DNA from 3 places in the Aromatoleum sp. genome. Region 2 is predicted to be linked to each of the others. Evidence: predicted binding sites of a transcription regulator. Region 2 holds the regulator's gene; each other region holds the start of a gene.
What was found. Region 2 encodes FNR, which switches genes on or off when oxygen is low (the NO sensors DNR and NnrR bind a similar motif). Its sites were predicted from a motif close to TTGANCTAGNTCAA; they were not measured.

Region 1 (7,829 bases), on a different contig from region 2:
CGCGCTGCGCTGCAAGGTCGCGAGACCGAAGCTCGCCGTCACTTCGATCCGCTCGTCGCCCGGCCCGATGACTGGTTCGGCCGCGATCAGCGCGCGCGTGCGCTCGGCCCAGATCGCCGCGTTGTCGAGCGTCGTCTCGGGCAGGACGACGAGGAACTCCTCGCCGCCCCAGCGGCAGAAGACGTCGATCTCGCGCAGCCCCGCTGCGACCTTCTTCGCGACCGCCTGCAGCACACGGTCGCCGCACGCGTGCCCGAAGGTGTCGTTGATCTGCTTGAAGCGGTCGAGGTCGAACAGCGCGACGGTCATCGCGTGGTTGAAGCGCAGGCTGCGGCTGATCTCGCTTTTCAGCGCCGAATCCGCGAGGCGGCGGTTGAAGATGCCGGTCAGCGAGTCGTGCGTCGCCGCCCGCGACAGCTCGTCGATCAGCCGCGCGCGCTCGGAGATGTCGCGGATCACCGCCGTCATCTCGATATGGTTGCCGACCCGGATCTTCGCGATCGAGACTTCGATCGGGAATTCGGTCCCGTCGGTACGCAGCCCGCGCACCGCGCTGCGCGACTCCATCGGGCGCGAACTCAGCGGCGAGTCGCGGAACGACGTCATGTATTCGGTGTGCTTGCCGTGGAACCGGGCCGGAATGAAGCGCGACAGCGGCGTGCCGATGACGTCCTCGCCGGCGACGCCGAAAAGGTAGCGCGCCGCCTCGTTCATCAGCTTGATCGATTGCTGCTCATCGACGGTGATCACCGCGTCGTAGCCGTTCTCGACCACCGCTTCGAAGCGCTGGCGCGCGATCTCGAGCTGCTGCTCGAGCAGCTTCCGTTCGGTGATCTCGACCAGCGTCGCGATGACGCGCTGGCGCTCGGCGTCGGCCGGCTTCAGCGGCGAGGCGACGAGCCGCCACCAGCGGCTGGTGCCCGAGCGCTCGACGACGATCTCGATTTCCTGCGGTTCCTGCTCGGCCAGGCAGTGCGCGAGGCATCCCCGCAGCGCTTTCTCGAGGTAGCGCGGCAGGAACTCCGTCAGCGGGCGTTCGATGCAGACCGCGACCGCGCGGCCGCTGATTTCTTCGAACGCCGAGTTCGCGGTGACCAGGATCGCCTGCGAGGGCGAATCCGGCGGCATTTCGAAGATCGCGAAGGCCGCGCCGATCGTTTCGAGCGATGTGGAAAGGGTGTGGTGGGTGCCGATGTTGAGCATGCGTGTGTTCGGTGTCGCCTGTCGGCGCGCAAAAATGAAAAAGGGGCGCCGGCAGCGCCCCGATCCTTCGGCCGGAGGCAGGTCAGTCGATGTGATGGCGACGCTGGACGACGCGGAAGCGGTTCGCGACGAACGCGCTGTCGCTGTAGCTCGCGTTCGCCGCTGGGTTCATGCCGACCCCATGATAGTCGGAGAACGCCGCCGACTGGTTGACGAACACAGCCCCGGTCAGGTTCATCGACAACGCGACGCCGGCGCGCATCGTCGCTTCGGTCATCGCATCGAGGACTTCCGGTTTCGTCGAATAGACGCCGACGGTGAGCGCCCCGTGGTCGCGCACGATGCGTTCGGACAGCGCGACCGCCGCCTCGCCGTCGGCGACGCGGACGACGAACGAGATCGGCCCGAAGCGCTCGACCATGTACTGCTTTTCCTCGGCAGCGTCGCAAGTCAGCAGCACCGGCGTGTGGACTTCGGCATCGGGGAATTCCGGGTGGTCGAGCTTTTTCGACGCGAGCACGACGTCGCCGTATTCGCCGGCCTCGCGGATCCGCCCGAGCGTGTCCTCTGACTGGATCGCGCCGAGCACCGCGACCGCGACGGCCGGGTCGGCGAGGGTTTTCTCGACCGCGGCGGCGAGGTCGGTCGCGACTTCGTCGAAGCTCTTGTGACCCTGGTCGGTGTCGATGCCGCCCGCCGGCACGAGGATCGCCTGCGTCGTCGTGCACATCTGACCGGAATACAGGCATAGCGTGAAGGCAAGGTTGCGCAGCATCGCCTTGTACTGGCCGGTCGACTCGATGACGACGTTGTTCACGCCGGCGAGCTCGGCGTACACCTGCGCCTGCTGCGCGTTGTCGATCAGCCACTGGCCGAACGCGTTGCCGCCGGTGAAATCGATCGACTTCACCGCCGGATCGAGCGCGAGCGCCTGCGTGTCCTCGCGCTTCGCGACGACCGCGAGGCTCACGAGGTTCGGGTCGAGTCCCTGTTCGGCGAGCACTTCGCGGATCACGCGCACCGTGATCGCTGCCGGCAGCACCGCGTTGCCGTGCGGCTTGACGATGACCGGATTGCCGGTCGCGAGCGCGGCGAAGAGGCCCGGGTAGGTGTTCCACGTCGGGAAGGTGCCGCAGCCGATCACGAGCGCGACCCCGCGGCCGACGATCTCGAACTGCTTCATCATCTTCAGCGGCGGGTTCTTGCCTTGCGGCTTCTCCCACACTGCGTCGGCCGGCACGCGGCTCATCTCGTCCCACGCGTAGGCGACCGCTTCGAGGCCGCGGTCCTGCGCGTGCGGGCCGCCCGCCTGGAACGCCATCATCCAGCCCTGGCCGGTCGTCAGCATCACCGCGTGCGCGATCTCGAAACTTCTCCGGTTGAGCCGCTCGAGGATTTCGAGGCAGATGCCGACGCGTCCTTGCGGGCCGATGCGCTGCCAGCCCGGCTGCGCCGCGGCGGCTGCCGCGACGAGCGCCTGCGGGTCGCAAACCGGGTAGCGGATGCCGAGTTCGACGCCGTAGGGCGAGCGCTCGGGCGCGAGCCAGCCGGTCTGCCCGGGCTGATCGAGCGCGAACTCCTTGCCGAGATGCGCTTCGACGGCGCGTTTGCCGTCGTGATTGGCGGTCTCGCCGTAGACCTTCGGGCTCGGCATCTCGGGAAACGGCGTCCAGTAGCCGCGCGTGCGCACGGCGTGGACGGCGGCGTCGAGCGTTGCCTGGTGCTTTTCGAATAGCGGGTGCGTCATCGGGTGTCTCCTCGCGTCGTGGTCGGTAATCCGCCGGGCCTCTGCGGGGCGTTGTTGGCGGCAATTTTCAACTGAAACAAATCGTCAAGCAGAAATCAGTTGTTTTTTGATCTGGATCAACATTACTATTGATTGACCGGTCGGTCAAATCAAGCTAAAACATATAACCCTTCCGACGTCGCTTCAGGTACGACGATGGGCGGCAGGACCGGCCGACCTGCACGACCAACAAGGAGACCTGAATGAGCAGTGAGCTTGACATGCAGGGCGAAACGGTCCGTCTCGACGTGGCCGCCGGCGTCGCGACGCTGACGCTGAACCGGCCGGACCGGCTCAACAGCTTCACGCAGCAGATGCACGAGGAAGTGCGCGCAGCGCTCGCCGCCGTCAGGGCGGGCCGCGAAACGGGCGCGGTGCGCGTGCTGGTGCTCACCGGCGCCGGCCGCGGCTTCTGCGCCGGGCAGGACCTGTCCGACCGGGCCGTGGCCCCCGGCGAGGCACCGGTCGATCTCGGCGAATCGGTCGAGAAGAACTATAAGCCGCTCGTGCTGGCGATCCGCAGCCTCGAGCTGCCGGTGATCGCGGCGGTCAACGGCGTCGCGGCCGGCGCGGGTGCGAGCCTCGCGCTCGCCTGCGACCTGGTCTTCGCCGCGCGTTCGGCGAGCTTCATCCAGTCCTTCAGCAAGCTCGGCGTCGTGCCCGACACCGGCGGCAGCTGGATCCTGCCGCGGCTCGTCGGCCCGGCGCGCGCGCTCGGCATGGCGCTGCTCGGCGAGAAGCTTCCCGCCGAGCAGGCCGAAGCCTGGGGGCTGATCTGGAAATGCGTCGATGACGACGCGCTGATGCCGACGGTTCAGGGCGTCGCCGCGGCGCTCGCGAGCGGCCCGACGTTCGGCTACGCGAAGACGAAGCAGGCGATCTGGGCGAGCTCGATGAACGACTTCGAGACGCAACTCGATCTCGAGCGCGACCTGATGTCGGTCTGCGGCCGTTCGAACGATTACCGCGAAGGCGTCGCGGCCTTCGTCGAGAAGCGCGCGCCGCGCTTCAAGGGGGACTGAGATGCGATGCATCGCAACGCATTCGTGCGACGGAGGCCGGCGATGACCGAGGCCGGCTACCGCGACCTGACGAACGGCCTCGATCCCCAGCGCCTCGCCGAGCACGTGCGCGACGGCATGTCCGAGAACGACCGCACGGTGCGCTCGCTCGGCATCCGCTTCGACGCGGTCGCGCCGGGCTACGCGAAGCTGCGCATGACGGTGCGCGACGAAATGCTGAACGGCTTCGGCATCTGCCATGGCGGCTACATCACGGTGCTCGCGGATTCGGCGTTCGCGTATGCGTGCAACAGTCACAACGAGCAGACCGTCGCGTCGGGCATCAGCGTCGATTTCATGGCGCCGGGACGCCCGGCCGACGTGCTGACCGCCGAGGCGAAGGAAGTGTTCGTCGCCGGGCGCACCGGCCTTTACGACGTCACCGTCGTCAATCAGCGCGAGGAACTCGTCGCGGTGATGCGCGGCAAGTCCTACCGGCTCAAGGGCCGGGCGGTGGTCGAACTGTGAAGAACCGATCCTGACGCGGATCGACGAGAGCGGCGCCGCCTTTGGACGGCAGGATTCCGCTCCGCGAGAAATCCGCGCAGGGTGGGACAACGAGGTGAAGGAGACAACATGCCCGTCAAGAACCCGTCGCCCGGCGAACTCGAAGCGATCGAGACCGTCGGTCGCGACGAACTGCGCGCGCTGCAGCTCGAGCGACTCAAGTGGAGCCTGCATCACGCGTACGAGAACGTCCCGCATTACCGCAAGGCCTTCGACGCGAAGGGCGTGCACCCGGAGGACCTGAAAACCCTCGCCGACCTCGCAAAGTTCCCATTCACCGCGAAGGCGGACCTGCGCGACAACTACCCGTTCGGGATGTTCGCGGTGCCGCGTCACCAGCTCGCGCGCGTGCATGCGTCGTCCGGCACGACCGGCAAGCCGACCGTCGTCGGCTACACGCTGAAGGACATCGACACCTGGGCCGGCCTCGTCGCGCGCTCGATTCGCGCGGCGGGCGGGCGGGCCGGCGACATGGTGCACATCGCGTACGGCTACGGCCTCTTCACCGGCGGGCTCGGCGCGCACTACGGCGCCGAGCGGCTCGGCTGCACCGTCGTGCCGATGTCCGGCGGCCAGACCGAGAAGCAGATCCAGCTGATCCAGGACTTCAAGCCCGACATCATCATGGTGACGCCGTCCTACATGCTGACGATCCTCGACGAGATGGAGCGCATGGGGATCGACCCGAAGTCGACGTCGCTGAAAGTCGGCATCTTCGGCGCCGAGCCCTGGACGCAGGGCATGCGCGAGGCGATGGAGGCGCGCGCCGGCCTCGAAGCGGTCGACATCTACGGCCTGTCCGAAGTGATGGGGCCCGGGGTCGCGAGCGAATGCGTCGAGTCCAAGGACGGCCCGGTCGTCTGGGAAGACCACTTCTACCCGGAGATCGTCGATCCGGTGACCGGCGAAGTGCTGCCCGACGGCGAGGAAGGCGAGCTGGTCTTCACGACGCTGACGAAGGAGGCGATGCCGGTCGTGCGCTACCGCACGCGCGACCTCACGCGGCTGCTGCCGCCGACCTCGCGCAGCATGCGGCGGATGGCGAAGATCACCGGCCGGTCGGACGACATGCTGATCATCCGCGGCGTGAACCTCTTCCCGACGCAGATCGAGGAGCTGATCTGCCACATGCCGCAGCTCGCGCCGCAATACATGCTCGAAGTCGACAAGCACGGCCACATGGACACGCTGACGGTGAAAGTCGAGCTCGATCCCGACGCCCGCGTCGGCCGCCATCCCGAACAGAAGGAGGCGATCGGCGGCGAACTCGCGCACCGCATCAAGACCTTCATCGGCGTGTCGGCGAAAGTCGTCGTCGGCGAGCCGTTCACCATCGAGCGCGTGACGGTCGGCAAGGCCCGACGCGTCGTCGACCGCCGGCCGAAAGAGTAAGAGACGAGGAACCAGCACATGTACACGCAAGCATTGGACATTCCGCAGCAGAACGCCGAGCCGAAAGGCCCGCGCACGCTCGAAAACCCCGCCTACCAGGCCGAGTTCGACGCGAAGATCGACGCCGGCGGCTACATCGAGGCGAAGGACTGGATGCCCGAGTCCTACCGCAAGACCTTGATCCGCCAGATCAGCCAGCACGCGCATTCCGAGATCGTCGGCATGCTGCCCGAAGGCAACTGGATCACGCGCGCGCCGACCCTGAAGCGCAAGGCGATCCTGCTCGCGAAAGTGCAGGACGAGGGCGGCCACGGCCTGTACCTCTACGCCGCGGCCGAGACGCTCGGCGTGTCGCGCGACGAGCTGCTCGAAGCGCTGCACTCGGGCAAGGCGAAGTACAGCTCGATCTTCAACTACCCGACGCTGACCTGGGCCGACATCGGCGTCATCGGCTGGCTCGTCGACGGCGCCGCGATCATGAACCAGATCCCGCTGTGCAAGTGCAGCTACGGCCCGTACGCGCGGGCGATGGTGCGGATCTGCAAGGAGGAATCGTTCCATCAGCGCCAGGGCTACGACCTGCTGCTGACGATGATGAAGGGCACGCCCGAGCAGCGCGAGATGGTGCAGGACGCGGTCAATCGCTGGTGGTGGCCGTCGATCATGATGTTCGGGCCGCACGACAAGGACTCGACGCATTCGGCGCAAAGCGCGCGCTGGGGCATCAAGCGCATCTCGAACGACGACCTGCGGCAGAAGTTCGTCGACGCGACCGTCGAGCAGGCGAAAGTCCTCGGCGTCACGCTGCCCGACGCGGACCTGAAATGGAACGCGGACCGTGGCCACTACGACTTCGGCGCGATCGACTGGGACGAGTTCTGGAACGTCGTCAATGGCTACGGCCAGGGCAACGTCGATCGTCTCGCAGCGCGCGTGAAAGCGTGGGACGACGGCGCATGGGTGCGCGAGGCCGCGCTCGAACACGAACGCAAGCGCGCCGCGTGCGGGCGTGATGCGGCGTGAGTGACGGAGCGAGCCGGGAATGTCGGACGTCGCTTCGCTCGGTCCGGCCTGCGTGAGCCCCGGCAGCGTGCCGGATAGGACGACAAGTAGGTCGGCGTGAGCGTAGCGAAGGCCGACGCGAATACAGGTTTGGAGAACGGCGCCGCGAATGACGGTCCCGCACAGGAGGAGAAGAAATGGAACGCAAGGAATGGCCGCTGTGGGAAGTCTTCGTGCGCAGCCGCAACGGGCTCGATCACAAGCATTGCGGCAGCGTGCACGCGTCCGACGCGAAGCTTGCGCTGCAGGTCGCGCGCGACGTGTATACGCGGCGGCAGGAAGGCGTGAGCATCTGGGTCGTGCAGGCCGACCACATCGTTGCGTCGGACCCGGACGCGAAGCCGGAGCTGTTCGACCCGGCCGAGGACAAGATCTATCGGCATCCGACGTTCTACCGGCTGCCGGACGAAGTGAACCACATGTGAGGCAGGACCCGGAGCGGCCGTCGGCACTCACCGGGCACAAACGGGCGCACCGGCTCTCGCGAGCCGCACGCCCCGCCCGCAGCGGCCACACCGCGGCCCTCCGGTCCCACGGAGACGAAAAATGACCCCGACCCCTGAACATATCGAATACGTGCTGCGCCTCGGCGACAACGCGCTGATCCTCGGCCAGCGGCTGTCGGAGTGGTGCGGCCACGCGCCGGTGCTCGAAGAGGACATGGCACTCGCGAACATGTCACTCGACCTGATTGGCCAGGCGCGGATGCTGCTGACGCACGCCGGCCGGCTCGAAGGCCGCGGCCGCGACGAAGACGGACTCGCGTTCCTGCGCACCGAGCCGCAGTACCGCAACCTGACGCTGTGCGAGCTGCCGAA
Region 2 (7,829 bases):
CAGCGTGACGATCATGGCGGACGCCTCGAAATAGACGTGCAGATCGTGCCGACCGAGCAAGGTGACTACCGCGCTGTAGCCCCAGGCCATGCTCGTGCCGAGCACGATCAGCACGTCCATGTTCGCTCCGCCGCCCCGCAGCGCCGACCACGCGCCGCGATAAAACCGCGCGCCGATCCAGAACTGCACCGGCGACGCGAGGATCAGTTGCAGCCAGCGCGGAATGATTTCGTGCGGTGCGTCGGCAGTCCATCCCGCGCCGAACATCGCTGGCATCTGGGCCGCGAGCGGCAGCGTCAGCAGCGCGGCGATCCAGAAGCGGTGGAGTTCCGCCTTCCAACTCGCGGCCTGCCGCTGGCGCTGCTGTTCCCGGGCCGCGATACCCGTTTCCGCGGCGCCGAACCCGGCCCGTTGCACTGCCTGCTTGATCGCGTCGGGCACGGAAAGACCGGGCCGGTAACGCAAGCTCGCCCGCTCCGTCGCGAAATTCACCGTCGCCTCGACGCCCGGCAAGCGGTTCAGTAATTTCTCGAGACGCGTGGCGCACGCCGCACACGTCATCCCCGAGACCGCGAGTTCCAGCGACACGGTCGGGACCTCGAATCCCGCCCGCTCGATCGCCGCGACCGCTGCCCCCGGGCCGCCGCTCCCCTCGGAAAAACTGACACGCGCCTTCTCGGCAGCGAGGTTCACCGTCGCACTGACGCCCGGAAGGCGGTTCAACACCTTCTCGATGCGAGTCGCGCACGCAGCGCAGGTCATGCCTGAAATAGGCAATTCGACCGGAACCGGCACGGCCTTCGTCGCAACACTCGTCATCTGCGGCCTCCCGGAGACTGTTACTGGGACAAACGTCGCGGTGAGGCATTCCGCCGGACGCGACTTGCGAACCTTCCAAGATCAGGGCAGTCTAGACTCTGTACTCAAGTACGGAGTCAACCCCAATGAACGGCATCACGATTGGCACTCTCGCTCGGTCCGCCGGTGTCGGAGTCGAAACCGTCCGCTACTACCAGCGGCGCGGCCTTCTGCCCGAATCGGCCGGCAGGAAAGGCGCATTCCGCGTTTACGGTGACGCCGAGCTCGCCCGCCTGCGATCCATCCGTCGTGCGCAAACCCTCGGATTCAGCCTCGACGAAATCGCCGATCTCCTGGCCCTCGATCACGAACGCGACCGCGAAAACGCGCGGGCCCTCGCGAGATCGAAAATCGCCAGCGTCGAGGAACGGATCCGGCAACTGGAAGACGTGCGCAGCGCGCTGCAAGAGCTCGTCGACTGCTGCGGACACACCGAGGCACCCGCGCCCTGCCCCATCCTGCGCGCGCTCGGCGGCGAACCCCGCGAGAGCGAATCGGATTCAAACCCGGCATCAACGAGACCGACGCTCCGAAAGCAACCCGCCTCCACCGCACGGGCCGGATAGCGAGGACGGGCGGTTCCATCCGCGAAGTCAAGAGCGCCGGTTCGAACCTGAGCTCCTTCGGCTCGGGCGGAACGCGCTGACGCGCGCCTGTTCACCGCTCTCCAGCCCCGTCTCGGTCCAAGCTCTTGGCAAGCGCTATTGGCTTGCCCGGCTCAGACGACGCATACCACGCCGCTCCACAGGTGACCGCCGAGCGTCGGCGCCTGGACGAGTCCGAACACGCCGAAACCGAGCACGAGCAAACCTGCGACGAAGCGCACGCGGTAGTTTCGCGTGATATCTCGAAAGCGCTTGAACAGCATTCCGGCGAGCATCAGGTTCGGCAGCGTTCCGAGTCCGAAAGCGAGCATCAGTCCGGCACCGCGGACCGACGATCCGGTAACCAGCGCCGTCGTAAGCGCACTGTAGACCAGCCCGCAGGGCAGAAAACCCCACAGCAGTCCGAGCGGCAAAGCCTGTTTCAACGAGCGCGCGGGGAGGAACCGAGCCGTGATCGGCTGCACGCGCCGCCATAAATGCAGGCCCGCCCGCTCGACGGGCGCCAGCAGTTGCGTGAAACCCGTGAGGTAGAGCCCGAGCGCGACGAGCATGAGGTTCGCGAGGACATAGAGCACGAGCTGGATCGGCAATACGTCGTTGAACAGCAGGCCGACGCCGCCCAGCGCGCCGAGGACGCCGCCCAGGGCAGTGTAAGTACCGATCCTGCCGAGGTTGTAAGCGAGATGGATCGGCCACTGGCGCCCGGTTTTTCCGGGCACCTGAACGCCAGCGGTCAACGCGCCCACGATGCCGCCACACATGCTCACGCAATGCGTGCCGCCGAGCAGACCGATCAGGAAGACGGCGAAATAGCCGGTTTCGGGCATGAAGAGATACGGGGGAGCGGGAAGCCGGAAGCGTCACCGCTGCGACGTGTGGGACGTCGCTATTGTAACACTTCGATCCAACCCCGAACGGGCAGGGCGTCGAGCAAGCTCGACGCCGGCAGCCGTCAGATGACTTTCGAGTAGCGGGCGCGTTCGCGATCCGCACGCAGGTAGCGGTCGAAGACCATCGCGATACCCCGGACCAGGAGGCGTCCCGGAGGCTGCACGCTGATCCACTTGTCAGTGACTTTCAGCAGCCCCGCCTCCTCCATCGCCTTCAGGTCCTTCAGTTCCTCGGCGAAGTATTCGTCGAACTTGATCAGGTGGGCGATCTCGATGGAATCGATCGAAAGCTCGAAATGGCACATCAGCGCCTGGATGATCGAACGGCGCAACAGGTCGTCGGCGGTCAACTCGATGCCGCGGAGCACCGGCAGCTCGTCGCGATCGAGCGCATCGTAGTACTCGTCGAGCGACTTCACGTTCTGCGAGTACACGGGACCGATCTTGCCGATGGCCGAGACGCCGAAAGCGAGGAGGTCGCATTCGGCCTGGGTCGAATACCCCTGGAAATTCCGGTGCAGCCGCCCCTGTTGCTGCGCGATCGTCAGTTCGTCGTCGGGTTTTGCGAAGTGATCCATGCCGATATAGACGTAACCCGCTTCGGTAAGCCTGCGGATCGCGAGTTGCAGGATCTGCAGCTTCGTGTCCGACGTCGGCATGTCGACGACCGCAATGCGGCGCTGCGGTTTGAAGAGCCCCGGCAGATGCGCGTAGCTGTACAGTGAGATGCGGTCGGGTGACAGCTCGAGCACCTGTTCGAGCGTGCGGTTGAAGCTGATAATGTTCTGCTTTGGCAACCCGTAGATCAGGTCGAGACTGATCGACTTGAAGCCCGTCGCACGCGCGGAATCGATGACGAGCTTTGTCTCATCGAACGACTGGACACGGTTGACCGCGACCTGCACATCCTCGTTGAAGTCCTGGACGCCGACGCTCATTCGGTTGAATCCGAGCTCGGCGAGCAGCTTCACTGTCTCGAAGTCGACCTTGCGCGGGTCGACCTCGATCGAATATTCGCCATTCGGAACCAATGTGAAGCGCGAGCGGACCGAATCCATGAGCTGGCGCAATTCGTCGTGCGACAGAAAGGTCGGCGTCCCCCCTCCGAGATGCAGCTGCGTGACCTGATGGCTGCCGCCGAGGGCGTCCGCCTGCATCCCGATTTCCTTGTCGAGGTACTTCAGATATTTGGCCGACCGCGCGTGGTCCTTCGTGATGATCTTGTTGCACGCGCAGTAATAGCAAATCGTGTTACAGAAGGGGATGTGGAAGTATAATGAAAGAGGTTTACTTACCCCGCCCACCGCGCGCTGGGCTAGCCAATCCTGCAGCGCACGCGCGTCGAACGCCTCGACGAACCGATCAGCGGTCGGATAAGAGGTGTAACGCGGCCCGTTGATGTCGAAACGACGAATCAGCTGCGGGTCGAAGACAAGATCGTTCTGGCTGGTCATGGTTGTATCGCTTGAGTGCATTTCGTACGATCGCAAAAAGCCGTACTTTTGTGGTTGACGTGGATCAACGGAGCATCCCGGCGGTCGTGGTCGTACCTGAAGAGGGACGTTATTATCGTGCAAATGAAGGCGGCGGTGCCGATTACTATAGCCAGTCTCAAAGTCGCATGTGCCCAGTGCAACCTGCTGGAGCTTTGCTTGCCCTTCGGGATGTCGGAAAACGAAATCGACCGCCTGGACGAACTCGTCGGCGCTCGCCGCAAGATCAAGCGGCAGCAACACCTGTACCGGGCGGGAGATCCGTTCGAGGCGATCTACGCAATCCGCGCCGGCTCGTTCAAGACGGACGTGCTGCTCGAGGACGGACGCGAGCAGGTGACCGGGTTCCAGATGACCGGCGAGATGCTGGGACTCGACGGTATCAGCACGGAAACCCACACTTGCAACGCGATTGCGCTCGAGGACAGCGAAGTCTGCGTGATCGCCTACGACAAGCTCGAGGAACTCGCGCGCGCCGTCGACGGGCTCCAGCACCAGTTCCACAAGGTGATGAGCCGCGAGATCGTCCGCGACCACGGTGTGATGACGCTGCTCGGCTCGATGCGGGCCGAAGAACGCCTTGCGGCGTTCCTGCTGAACATGTCACAGCGCTTCACTGCCCGGGGATTTTCAGCTGCGGAATTTCACTTGCGCATGACGCGCGAAGAAATCGGATCCTACCTTGGATTGAAGCTCGAAACGGTCTCGCGGGCGTTCTCGAAATTCCAGGATGAGGGCCTCATCGCCGTCCAGCAGAAGCACATTCGCATTCTCGACATCGCGGGCCTGAAGAAGCTGATCCAGCACCAACCGTCGCGCTGTTAGGCGGCAGATGCCGAACGGGGTCCCGCTCGCGGCGCGGACCCCGGACCTGCATCGTTCGGCTCGAAAAGTCGCGTTTCTGCCGGCCCGACCGGGAGCGTCTGCGCGGCGTTCCGATATGCGCCTCAGCCGTTCACGAGCTTCGCCGTTCCCCGTCCTGACGGCGCCGGCCGGTCATCGCGCTACTCATCGCCGCGATGTCCTCCTCTTTCAGCAGTTCGCGCGCGAGGGGCAGGACCTCTCCTTCCTCACGTTCGATATGGCGACGGTAGCGCTCGGCGAACCGTTCGACTTCGTCGGCGGGGAGCTCCGCCTCTGCCCCGCGCGAAATCGGTTCCAGCCTCGCGCGCATCGCGGCCCACACCGCGAACATCTCCTGATGGTCGGCGAGGATCGACTCGATCAGCGCCTGCAGGGCGTCGCGTCTGCCGGAGTCGATTCTCGCCTTCAGTGCCGGCAACAAGTCCTCTTCCTCGTCGAGGTGATGATTGACCGCTGCGATGTCGAAATAGCGCATGACGTTCGTCGCGGCCTGCTGCGCCTGACGATCCGATCCATGTTCCAGATGCCAGGCGGCAAGGCGCCCGAGCGTGGCGAGCTGGGCCTGGAGCCGCTCATGGCAGGCCTCGAGCATTTCGATCGGCGTCTCCATTCCGGGCGCGACGGGAATAAGCGAATCAGCCATCAGAAGTCTCCGACAAAAGCAATGAATCCCGCGGGGTTCTTAGTCAGCGCAACCGACACGATCCACGCGAAGGTGACGAGCGCCGCGACCAGAGCCGACGCCCGGATCGGCATCGTCGGTCCGAGTCGCAGGGCGACCGCGCCGAAAAGGACATAGACGATCAACCCGACGACTTTCGCGGTGACCCACGGCGCGACGAACGGCAACTGGCCGCTCGTCACGGCCAAGGTGATCGCACTACCGAGAAAGATCGTGTCGATCACATGGGGCACCACGCGCGTCAGGCGATGGTTGAGCAGTGGACTGCGTACCGTCATCCAGATTCCCTGGAGCGCGAATCCGAAACCGCTGAGCACCGCACAAAGGACGTGCAGGTGCTTGATGCCCAGGTACATCTCACTCACCCCGGACGGCCGTCACTACGCGGGCGTAGGTAGACCGGCAGATATCGCACCGCCCACGCCCCGAACACCGCGAGCCATCCGAGTACCGCGATCAGCATCACGACGCGTGACGATGAGGGCGGAACGATCTCGGCCGCAATCCGCATCAAGGCGACGAACTCGAGTCCGAGAAACAGGCCCCAGGTCAGGCGATCAGCGACGAGTTTGTTGCCGGAATGACCGAGCGTCACGCGCGACACCATCGCGAGGAGCACCGAGGCGAAGAATCCGATACCGAGCGCATGGAGTGGCGCCAAACCGAACAAGGCCTTGCCGGAGAGCGCCGCCACACTTTGGACCGCCGACATCGCGAACCCCACGCCGAGCCACGCGAAGCCGATGTGCAGCATGCCGAGCAACGGCACGCGCAAGGACGGAAGCAGCCGCCATTTCCATGACAGCCACAATGCGGTAGCAGCCGCCGGCGCGTCGACGATCCACGTGAGCGCGTTTGCGCCGGCGATCGAAAGCGCACCGTGCAGAACGGAAGCGCCGATGATGACCGCGATGACCCAGCGCGGGCGAACCATCATGTACCCTTCGATGATGTTGCTCGAAAAGAACGGGATCATCCGGTGACACACGGTGAAGAATACGGGCAGCATGAACCACCAGACCCCGATGTCGATTGCAACGCGCCCGAAAATCCCGTTGCCGCTGATTGCGAAGCCCAGCCAGGCGGCTACGGCGAGGCCACCTGACGCGATCGCGCACCACACGAGCCGGGCATGCAACGACTCGGGATTGTCGTTGTACGCGACTCGTCTCAGGACTCGACCGACTCCCCACCACCCGACCAGCACGAGCAGCAATCCGACGACCAACAATCCCGGAACCAAGGTTCCCGCAACGACGACTGCCCATCCCGCGACGAGGAACCGCCACGGCCACAGCCACACGGACTGCGTGACATCGTGCTCGCCTTGCCAGCGCGGCATCGCGGTGAGGAGAAAACCGAACATGAAGGGCGGAAACACGCCGCCGAGGACGAGCATCGCATGCATCCATCCGGGCGGCAACGCCCAAGGTAATACGGGCGTGAGTCCGACTCGCGACGCGAGTTCCAGCGTCCAAAGAATGAACGCCACAAGCAGCATCACGCCTCCGAGGAAGAACATGGAGCGATGCGGTGCGGCAAACAGGATCGATTGGGCCCCGGGGGCGGGTTGAGTCGGCATCTTTCGAACTTCCTTCATGTCTTGTCGGACCACGCGCGTCCGCGTGAAGCCGGGCGATAGTCGCCGGCAGGTTAGAATGTCGGGGTTTTCAGTTGGAGGCCCAGATGCCTACGTCCCAGGTCGACATCCCCACCCTGCTGCGACAGGTTTCGTTTTTCAGCGAGCTATCGAGCGACGACATCGAACGGGTGGTGCGTTACACGCGCGAGCGGCAGCTGGAGAAAGGCGAAGTCCTGTTCCAGCGCGGCGACGCGGTGCACGGCTTCTATTTCGTCGTTTCCGGACAAGTGAAACTCGCCGTTTCGTCCGCTCAAGGCAATGAGAAGGTCGTCGAGATCATCAGTCCGATGCACAGCTTCGGTGAAGCGGTGATGTTTCTCAATCGTCCGTACCCGGTATTCGCCGAGGCGCTCGTCGCAACACATCTCCTGCATATCGGCCAGGCCGTGGTCTCGGACTTGATCGACCAGGACTCGACCTTTGCCCGCAAACTCCTCGCCGGCATGGCTATTCGCCTTCACAGCATGGTCCAGGACGTCGAAACCTATTCGCTGCGCTCGAGCATGCAACGGGTGATCGGCTATTTGCTGCAACTGGTCGAGAACGAGGAGCGCGCTGGCGTGCTCGACATCGAGCTGCCCACGAGCAAGCAGGTAATCGCCTCGCGCCTGAACCTCACGCCCGAAACGCTTTCCCGGATCTTCCATGATCTCGTCAATGCCGGACTGATTACCGTCCATGGCAAACATATCTCCCTGCATGACCCGGCCCGCCTCGCCCGTTATCAGGGATGACTGCAGCTCGCGGTGCTCATCGGAGCCATTCTCGCCACTGGCGACAGCACCGGCCTTGACT
Region 3 (7,829 bases), on a different contig from region 2:
GAACTCGATTCGGCACTGGCGCGCTATCGCAGCCTCGTCACGATCCACTTCCCCGACGAGGCGGCGGACGCGGCGAAGATCGCCGACGAAATCGGCGCAATCCAGGAGGCCGTCGAAAAGCTGCGCGGTGGGGCCCTCTCCGGGGCGGAAGCCGACCGTGCGCTCGCTGCACTGTCCGGATCGGTCGCCCGCGTGCTCGACGCGACCGAGGAGGCGGCCGCGGCGGAACTCGACGAATTCGTCGCGCATCAGCGAAGCGTCGACGAGGAACTCGCGGCGCAGGAACGGTTGATCGCCGCCGTCGCGCTCATTGCGGTCCTCTGCGCGATTTTCGCCGGGGCGCGGATCGCGCGGCTCGTCGCGCAGCCCGTCGTCGCGTTGCGCGACGCCGCCCGCAAGCTGGGCGGCGGGCGCTTCGACACGCGCGTCGCGGTGACCGACGACACCGAGGTCGGCGAGCTGGCGCAAGCCTTCAACTCGATGGCCGAGCAGCTCGCCGGCAGCATGGTTTCGCGCGAGTACGTCGAGGACATCATCGATTCGATGGCCGAGGGGATCATCGTCGTCGACCGCGAGGGCCGGGTCGCACGCGTCAACCACGCGTTCCGCACGCTGGTGCGCTGCACCGACGACCATGTCTTCGCGGGCAATCCGATCGCCGACTACCTGCCGGACAGCGAAGTGATCGAGGCCGCATTCAGCACACCGGTCGCGCGGCACTGGATCGAGACGAAGATGCCGGCGGCCGACGGCGAAGTGCTGGTCGTCGCGCTGTCGGTCGCCGGCCTGCAGTCGACGAACGCGCTCGCCGGCGCGGTCGTCCTCGTGCAGGACATCACCGAGCGCAAGCGCAACGAGGAGCGTCTGAGCTACCTCGCCCGCTACGACCAGCTGACCGGGCTGCCGAACCGCACGCTGCTGCTCGACCACTTGAACCAGTCACTGTCGCGCCAGCCGTGGAAGAAGGGGCACACGGCAGTGCTGTTCTGCGATCTCGACCGGTTCAAGTTCGTGAACGACACGCTCGGCCACTGCGTCGGCGATCTTCTGCTGCAGAGCGTCGCGGACCGGCTGCAGGACTGCGTGCGTCCCGGCGACATCGTCGCGCGCTGGTCGGGAGACGAGTTCGTCGTGCTACTCAACGACGTCGCGAACCGCTGCGACGTCGGGCCGCTGGCTGAGAAACTCGTCGCCCAGCTCAGCCGGCCGACCGAGATCGCCGGCCACGAGATCTTCGTCACCGCGAGCGTCGGCATCGCTGTCTCGCCCGAGCATGCGACGCAGTCCGACGAGCTGATCAAGTGCGCCGACATTGCGATGTTCGCGGCCAAGGCCGAAGGCAAGAACACTTGCCGCTTCTACAGCCGGGACATGGCCGAGCGCTCGCAGGAGCGGCTGCAGCTCGAACGCGCGTTGCGGCGCGCGCTGCAGGAGGGCAACCAGTTGCAGGTGCATTACCAGGCGCAAAAGCGGCTCGACGGTCCGCTGATCGGCTTCGAGGCGCTGGTGCGCTGGCAGCACCCGGAGCAGGGGCTGATCCCCCCGGCCCAGTTCCTACCGGTCGCCGAGGAGGCCGGGCTGATGGCGGCGATCGACGAGACCGTGTTGCGGATCGCGTGCGCGCAGGCGCGGCAGTGGCGGATGGAGGGCACCGACGGCTTGCGGGTCGCGGTGAACGTGTCGGACCACCTGTTCCGCCGCGGCGACCTGCCGGAGCTCGTCGACATGCTGCTGGCCGAATTCGATCTGCCGCCGTGCGCGCTCGAACTGGAACTGACGGAAGCAATCGTGATGTCGGACGTCGAAAGCTCGATCCGCACGATGCACCGCATCCGCGACCTGGGCGTCGACTTGTCGATCGACGATTTCGGCACGGGTTATTCATCGCTCGCGCACCTCAAGCGCTGCCCGGTCCAGATGCTGAAGATCGACCGCTCGTTCGTGAACGACCTGATGACCGATCCGAACGACGCGGCGATCACCGAAGCGATTACCGCGCTCGCGCACAAGATGAATATCCGGGTGATCGCCGAAGGGGTCGAAACCGTAGCGCAGCTCGAAGCGCTCCGGCGTTACGGGTGCGACGCGATCCAGGGCTACTGGCTAAGCAAGCCGATCCCGGCGCCGATGCTGCCGGCGTTCCTGCTGCGCGTCGGACACCCGCTCGCCGCGCTGCCGGCGGATATGGAGCAACGCGAAAAACCGGACTGCTGGGCCGCGTGACGGCGGGAAAGCGGCGCGCACGGACTACCGAGGGCGTTGCGAAACTCGTAGATTGATACGTGTCAATCACTTACCGCACGCGACGCGAGTAGACTTTTCGACGTTGCACCCTTTCGCGAGCCGTCGAATGGCAAAGAAATTTCCTCTTCACCCCAAACACCCCGAGCGGGTCTGCTGGGGCTGCGACAAGTATTGCGCCGCCGATTCGCTCGGCTGCGGAAACGGCTCGGGGCGCACGCAACATCCGGCCGAACTGCTCGGCGACGACTGGTACACCTACGGCGACTGGGGCCTCGACGTGGCGGACGAACAACCCGCCACGCTTGCCGACACGTCCTCCTGACGCTATAGCCGGCGGACCGCCAGGGCGCGAGGACGGCGCGACGGCTCCTCATTGCGGGTCGGCAAACCCACCGACGAATCCCTGTCGGCGCGTAAAGCCGGGTGCGCGTCTTGAAGCACCCCGGAGCATTTTCTACTCGGCCGTGCGGCCGGCCGCTGCACAAACGCGCCATTTCTCGCCAGTCCGCCGTTTGCTTGCCGACAATTATCCCGGCAACCCGGCACGGTTCGGCTCGCCCTTCGACTTCGCGCGGGATAGGCTTGCCGACGCCCGGACGATGCGGCGCGCCCTTCGACGAATTCGGGGCGAGGGTATCGCCTGTTGCATTGCCGGACCAATCGTCATCGGACCGGAGGCAGCATGGACAGGCAGTGGACAGCGGCGCCAGGCGTTCGGACGGCGGAGCCATCTCGACGCGGCGCGAGCGGGTTTGCGCGATGGCGTCAGCTCGCCGCCCTCGTGCTCGCCACCACCGGCGCCGTCGTGGCCGCGCAGACGCCGCCGCAGCCGGTGGTCTGGCTGTGCTGGTATCCGGGCGCGACAACGCTCGCGTGCCGGCTCGGGGACGCGCCGGGGCCCGCAGGGCTTTCGGCCTCCGCGGCGCGCGTCGCGGAGGAACTCGACGTTCCCGTGCCCGAGGGCCGCGTCGCGCTGCCGCCGATCGTCCGCACGATCCTGCGCCGGCCGGGCGACCTGCGCGGGCGGCGCATCTCGATCCCGCTCTTCACCGAGCCGCTCGACATGGACTTCGCGCGCGAACTTGCGTACTCGGTAATGTGCGGCGCGAATCGCAACTGCGAAGTGCGCTTCGTCGATTCCGACACGGACGCCGCGCGGCTTCCCGGCGAATCAGGCAGCGACGAGCGCGAGTGAGGGCGCAGCGTCGCAGTGCCCGCTGACGAGACATACGCTTACCGCCGTTTCCTTGATTTCGCCCGACTGCTGACCCAAGTTTCTAGCCTCGACACGCCTTCGCAAGGAGCGACGCATGACGGAACGGCTCGATGGCAAGGTCACCGTGGTGACGGGCGCGGCCAGCGGCATCGGCAAGGCGATCGCCGCCGATTTCGCGCAGGCGGGCGCGATCGTCGCGGTGACCGACCTGAACCTCGGCTCCGCCGAGGCCGCCGCGGGCGAAATGACGGCGGCGGGCGGCAAGGCGTTCGGGCTCGCGATGGACGTCACCGACGAGGCGGGAGTCGATCGCGCGATCGACGATGTGGCGTCAAAACACGGCAGCATCGATGTGCTGGTCTCCAACGCGGGCATCCAGATTGTCAACCCAATCGAGCACTTCACTTTTCCCGACTGGAAAAAGATGCTCGCGGTGCATCTGGACGGCGCGTTCCTGACGACCCGCGCCGCGGTGCGCCACATGTACGCGGGCGGGCGCGGCGGCGTCGTGATCTACATCGGCTCGGTGCATTCGCACGAGGCGTCGCCGCTGAAATCCGCGTACGTCACCGCGAAACACGGGCTCCTCGGGCTCGCGCGCGTGCTCGCGAAGGAAGGCGCGGCGCACGGCGTGCGGTCGCACGTCGTCTGTCCCGGCTTCGTGCGCACGCCGCTCGTCGACAAGCAGATCCCGGAACAGGCGCGCGAACTGGGCATCAGCGAGGATGAAGTCGTGCGCGACGTGATGCTCGGCGAAACCGTCGACGGGGAGTTCACCACGGTCGAGGAGATCGCGCGCACGATCCGCTTTCTCGCGACCTTCCCCGGCAACGCCTTCACCGGTCAGTCGTTTCTCGTGAGCCACGGTTGGCACATCCAGTAGTGGCGCCCGCCGTGTCGTCACGCGAACCCGATCCGCGCGAATGCGCGCCCGGTACCGAGCCGCTGGCGAAGCCGTCGCCACTGCCGTTCGACGTCGTCGCCCTCGTGCTGCAGGGCGGTGGCGCGCTCGGCTCGTACCAGGCCGGCGTGATCCAGGGACTCGACGAAGCGGGGATCGAACCGAACTGGCTCGCGGGCATCTCGATCGGCGCGCTGAACGTCGCGCTGATCGCCGGCAACGCACCGGGCGAGCGGATCGGGCAGTTGCGAACGTTCTGGGAGACGATCTGCCGCCCGGCGCTGATGCAGCCGGTCGTCGATGCGATGCAACACTGGATCGCAAGACTCGGCGGCGACGCGCGGCGGATGTTCAACGCGTCCGCCGCCTGGCGTGCGGTCATCGAAGGACAGCGCGGCTTCTTCGCGCCGCGCATACCGCCGCCGTGGACCGCGGTCGAGCTGCCGCCGGGCAATACGAGCTACTACGACACGGCGCCGCTGCGCGAGACACTCGCCGGCCTCGTCGATCTCAATCGCATCAACTCGGGCGAAGTCCGCGTGTCGGTCGGCGCGGTCAATGTGCGCACCGGCGACTTCGAATATTTCGACAACACCGTCGGTCCGTGGCAGGGCCGGCTGCGGCTCGAGCATTTCATGGCGTCCGGCGCGCTGCCACCGGGCTTTCCGCCGATCGAGATCGACGGCGAGTATTACTGGGACGGCGGCGTGATCTCGAACACGCCACTGTCGCACGTGCTGTCGGCCAAGCCGCGCCGGAACACGCTCGCGTTCCAGGTCGACCTATGGAGCGCGCTCGGCACCGTGCCGACCAACATCTGGGACGTCCAGGAACGGCACAAGGACATCCAGTACTCGAGCCGCACGCGCGCGATCACGGACCTGATGGCGCGCGAGCAGGAACTGCGCAACCTGGTGCGGGAGCTGCTGAAACACATCCCCGAAGAAACCCTGCTCGCGGACGGCATGTGCCGCACCGCGTCGGACTGGGCCTGCGGCCGCCAGGTCGGCGTGATCCAGCTGATCTATCAGGAAAAGGAATGGGACGGGCTCGCGAAGGACTACGAGTTCAGCCCGCAGACGATGCACGACCACTGGGAGAGCGGCCTCGACGACATCCGGCAAGCGCTCGCGCATCGCGACTGGCTGGACCTGCCGCCGGCGAGCGAGCGTTTCGTGACGTACGACGTCCACCGGCAGTCGAATCCGTAGGCGGGCACGACGCGTCCGGCCGTCGGCAGTCGTGGCGCCCTACCCAGCCCGCCTCACGGGGGCCGCGGGGGTTCGGATGAATCGGACTCATCGCGGGCGGCATCGACCTACCGCGCGGCGGGTATTTGCGCGCGAGGGTCTCTACCCAGAACACCATACGCGGAAAAAATATTCTGCTTCAAGGCTTTTCAGCGCTTGACCGCCCCCCTTTTTTTCAACAGACTGCCTCCCGCGTCACATGAAATCGCGTGGTTCTTCGTACTCGCGTGCCTGTTCGGTACTTCAGTTCGTCTTTCCCCGATCTCGATTGTCGCACTCCGGGCAATCGCCCTTTATTAACTCCGATTTGGGATTTATCAAAATGGCAACTGGTACCGTCAAGTGGTTCAACGACTCCAAGGGTTTCGGCTTCATCACCCCCGACAACGGCGGTGACGACCTGTTCGCGCACTTCTCCGCGATCCAGGGCACCGGCTTCAAGAGCCTGACCGAAGGTCAGAAGGTGCAGTACGAAGAAGCGACCGGCCCGAAGGGCAAGCAGGCGAGCAACATCCGCCCGCTCTGATCCACGAGCATGGCATGGCCTGACCTCCGGTCGGGCCACGCGCGAAGAAAAGCCCGGCAACGCCGGGCTTTTTGCTTTCCGCGCCCGGTTCCGACGGTTTCCGGCCGCCTTAGTCCGCTTAGTCCGCTTAGTCCGCTTAGTCCGGCTTTCGACCGGTTTTCCCGCGGGCGATCCCGTGGCGCCTTTCCGCCTTGGCCCTGTCCCGTCAGCCGTAGCGCCGGGCCGCTTCGACCGCGAGGCCGGCGCCGATGCTGCCGTAGAGATCGCCTTCGACGGCCCGCGCTGCCGGAAGCTCGGCCGCGATCCGCGCGCGCAGTTGCGGGACCCCGCTCGCGCCGCCGGTGAAGTAAACCGTGTCGACGCGCTCGCGTGGGACGCCGGCGTCGGCGAGCAGTTCGCCGACGGCTGCGGCAACGCGCGCGACGAGCGTGCGCGTCGCGTCCGCGAATGCATCGCGCGCGATTTCGTGTCGCAGGCCCGTTTCGAGGCGGTCGAGCTGCAGCGACGCCGCCGGCGCTTGCGACAGGTCGATTTTCGCCTGCTCGACCTGCAGCGCGAGCCAATGCCCTTCGCGCCGGCTGATCAGCCGGGACAGCCGGTCGAGTTCGATGCGCGCCGCGGCGCCCCGGTACACGTGCTGCAGATCGGCCCAGGCCTGCCGCGTGTAGGCGAAGTTGATCGTGTGCCAGGTCGCGAGCTGGAAGAACAGGCTCGACGGCACTTCGGCGCCGTTCTTCATGCGGCTGCGATAGCCGAGGAGCGGCATCACGCATTCGAGGCTCAACGCGCGGTCGAAGTCGGTGCCGCCGATATGCACGCCGGCGTTCCCGAGCAGGTCCTCGCGCCGATCGTCGCGCCCGGCGCGCTCGGGCGACAGCCGCACGAGCGAGAAGTCCGCGGTGCCGCCGCCGATGTCGGCGACCAGCACGAGCTCTTCGCGTGCGAGCGAAGTCTCGTAATGCCGCGCGGCGCCGATCGGTTCGAACTGGAAACTCACGTCGCAAAAGCCGACCTGGCGGGCGACCGCTTCGAGCGTGTCCTGCGCCTTGCGATCGGCGGCCTCGTCGTCATCGACGAAATGGACCGGCCGCCCGAACACCGCCGCGTCGAAGCGCCGCCCGGCCTCGCGCTCGGCGCGGCGCTTCAGCTCGCCGAGGAAGCTCGCGAGCAGGTCGCGGAACGGCAGCGCGCGCCCGTGGACTTCGGTCTGGCCGTCGATCAGGCTGCTGCCCAGCAGGCTCTTCAGCGAGCGCATCAGCCGGCCCTCGTAGCCGTCGAGATATTCGGCGAGCGCCGCGCGACCGTAGCAGGTCGTCTCCTCGTCGGCGTTGAAGAACACCGCCGACGGCAGCGTCGGCTTGCCGTCTTCAAGCGCGAGCAGCGTCGGCGCGCCGGGCCGCAACCAGCCGACGGTGGAGTTCGAGGTGCCGAAATCGACGCCGCAGGCGCGCGCGGGGGAAATAAGCATGGGCGGAAGCTACGGGAAACGGGCCGCGAATGCTACGCGAGCCCGCGTGCCCGCGCGAGCCGGCGTTGACCGCAGTGTTCGCCCCGCGGCCCGCCGCTCAGCGGAAAACGATGGTCTTGTTCCCGTGCACCAGCACCCGGCCTTCGAGGTGGTAGCGCAGGCCGCGCGCGAGGACCGTCTTTTCGATGTCCTTGCCGTAGCGGACCATGTCCTCGACCGAGTCG

Region 1: the regulator FNR is predicted to act here: its motif matches at 3,057-3,070, upstream of paaN (phenylacetic acid degradation protein PaaN).
Region 3: the regulator FNR is predicted to act here: its motif matches at 2,276-2,289, upstream of V6M37_RS17615 (DUF3079 domain-containing protein).

Annotation. Positions count from the first base shown of each region.
Region 1 is NZ_JAKFEF010000054.1:57,856-65,684, reverse strand. Features, by position in the region: gene V6M37_RS11855 (sensor domain-containing diguanylate cyclase) at 1-1,203, opposite strand, end outside; gene paaN (phenylacetic acid degradation protein PaaN) at 1,286-2,950, opposite strand; gene paaG (2-(1,2-epoxy-1,2-dihydrophenyl)acetyl-CoA isomerase PaaG) at 3,193-4,011, shown strand; gene paaI (hydroxyphenylacetyl-CoA thioesterase PaaI) at 4,054-4,518, shown strand; gene paaK (phenylacetate--CoA ligase PaaK) at 4,627-5,949, shown strand; gene paaA (1,2-phenylacetyl-CoA epoxidase subunit PaaA) at 5,968-6,972, shown strand; gene paaB (1,2-phenylacetyl-CoA epoxidase subunit PaaB) at 7,149-7,436, shown strand; gene paaC (1,2-phenylacetyl-CoA epoxidase subunit PaaC) at 7,558-7,829, shown strand, end outside.
Region 2 is NZ_JAKFEF010000017.1:43,139-50,967, forward strand. Features, by position in the region: gene V6M37_RS04120 (heavy metal translocating P-type ATPase) at 1-819, opposite strand, end outside; gene V6M37_RS04125 (MerR family transcriptional regulator) at 945-1,424, shown strand; gene V6M37_RS04130 (sulfite exporter TauE/SafE family protein) at 1,577-2,290, opposite strand; gene hemN (oxygen-independent coproporphyrinogen III oxidase) at 2,416-3,807, opposite strand; gene fnr (fumarate/nitrate reduction transcriptional regulator Fnr) at 3,931-4,671, shown strand; gene V6M37_RS04145 (hemerythrin domain-containing protein) at 4,802-5,353, opposite strand; gene V6M37_RS04150 (SirB2 family protein) at 5,353-5,748, opposite strand; gene V6M37_RS04155 (NnrS family protein) at 5,754-6,992, opposite strand; gene V6M37_RS04160 (Crp/Fnr family transcriptional regulator) at 7,079-7,768, shown strand.
Region 3 is NZ_JAKFEF010000080.1:68,094-75,922, forward strand. Features, by position in the region: gene V6M37_RS17610 (bifunctional diguanylate cyclase/phosphodiesterase) at 1-2,223, shown strand, start outside; gene V6M37_RS17615 (DUF3079 domain-containing protein) at 2,351-2,566, shown strand; gene V6M37_RS17620 (hypothetical protein) at 2,927-3,439, shown strand; gene V6M37_RS17625 (3-hydroxybutyrate dehydrogenase) at 3,555-4,343, shown strand; gene V6M37_RS17630 (DUF3734 domain-containing protein) at 4,355-5,572, shown strand; gene V6M37_RS17635 (cold-shock protein) at 5,934-6,137, shown strand; gene V6M37_RS17640 (Hsp70 family protein) at 6,343-7,605, opposite strand; gene purU (formyltetrahydrofolate deformylase) at 7,703-7,829, opposite strand, start outside.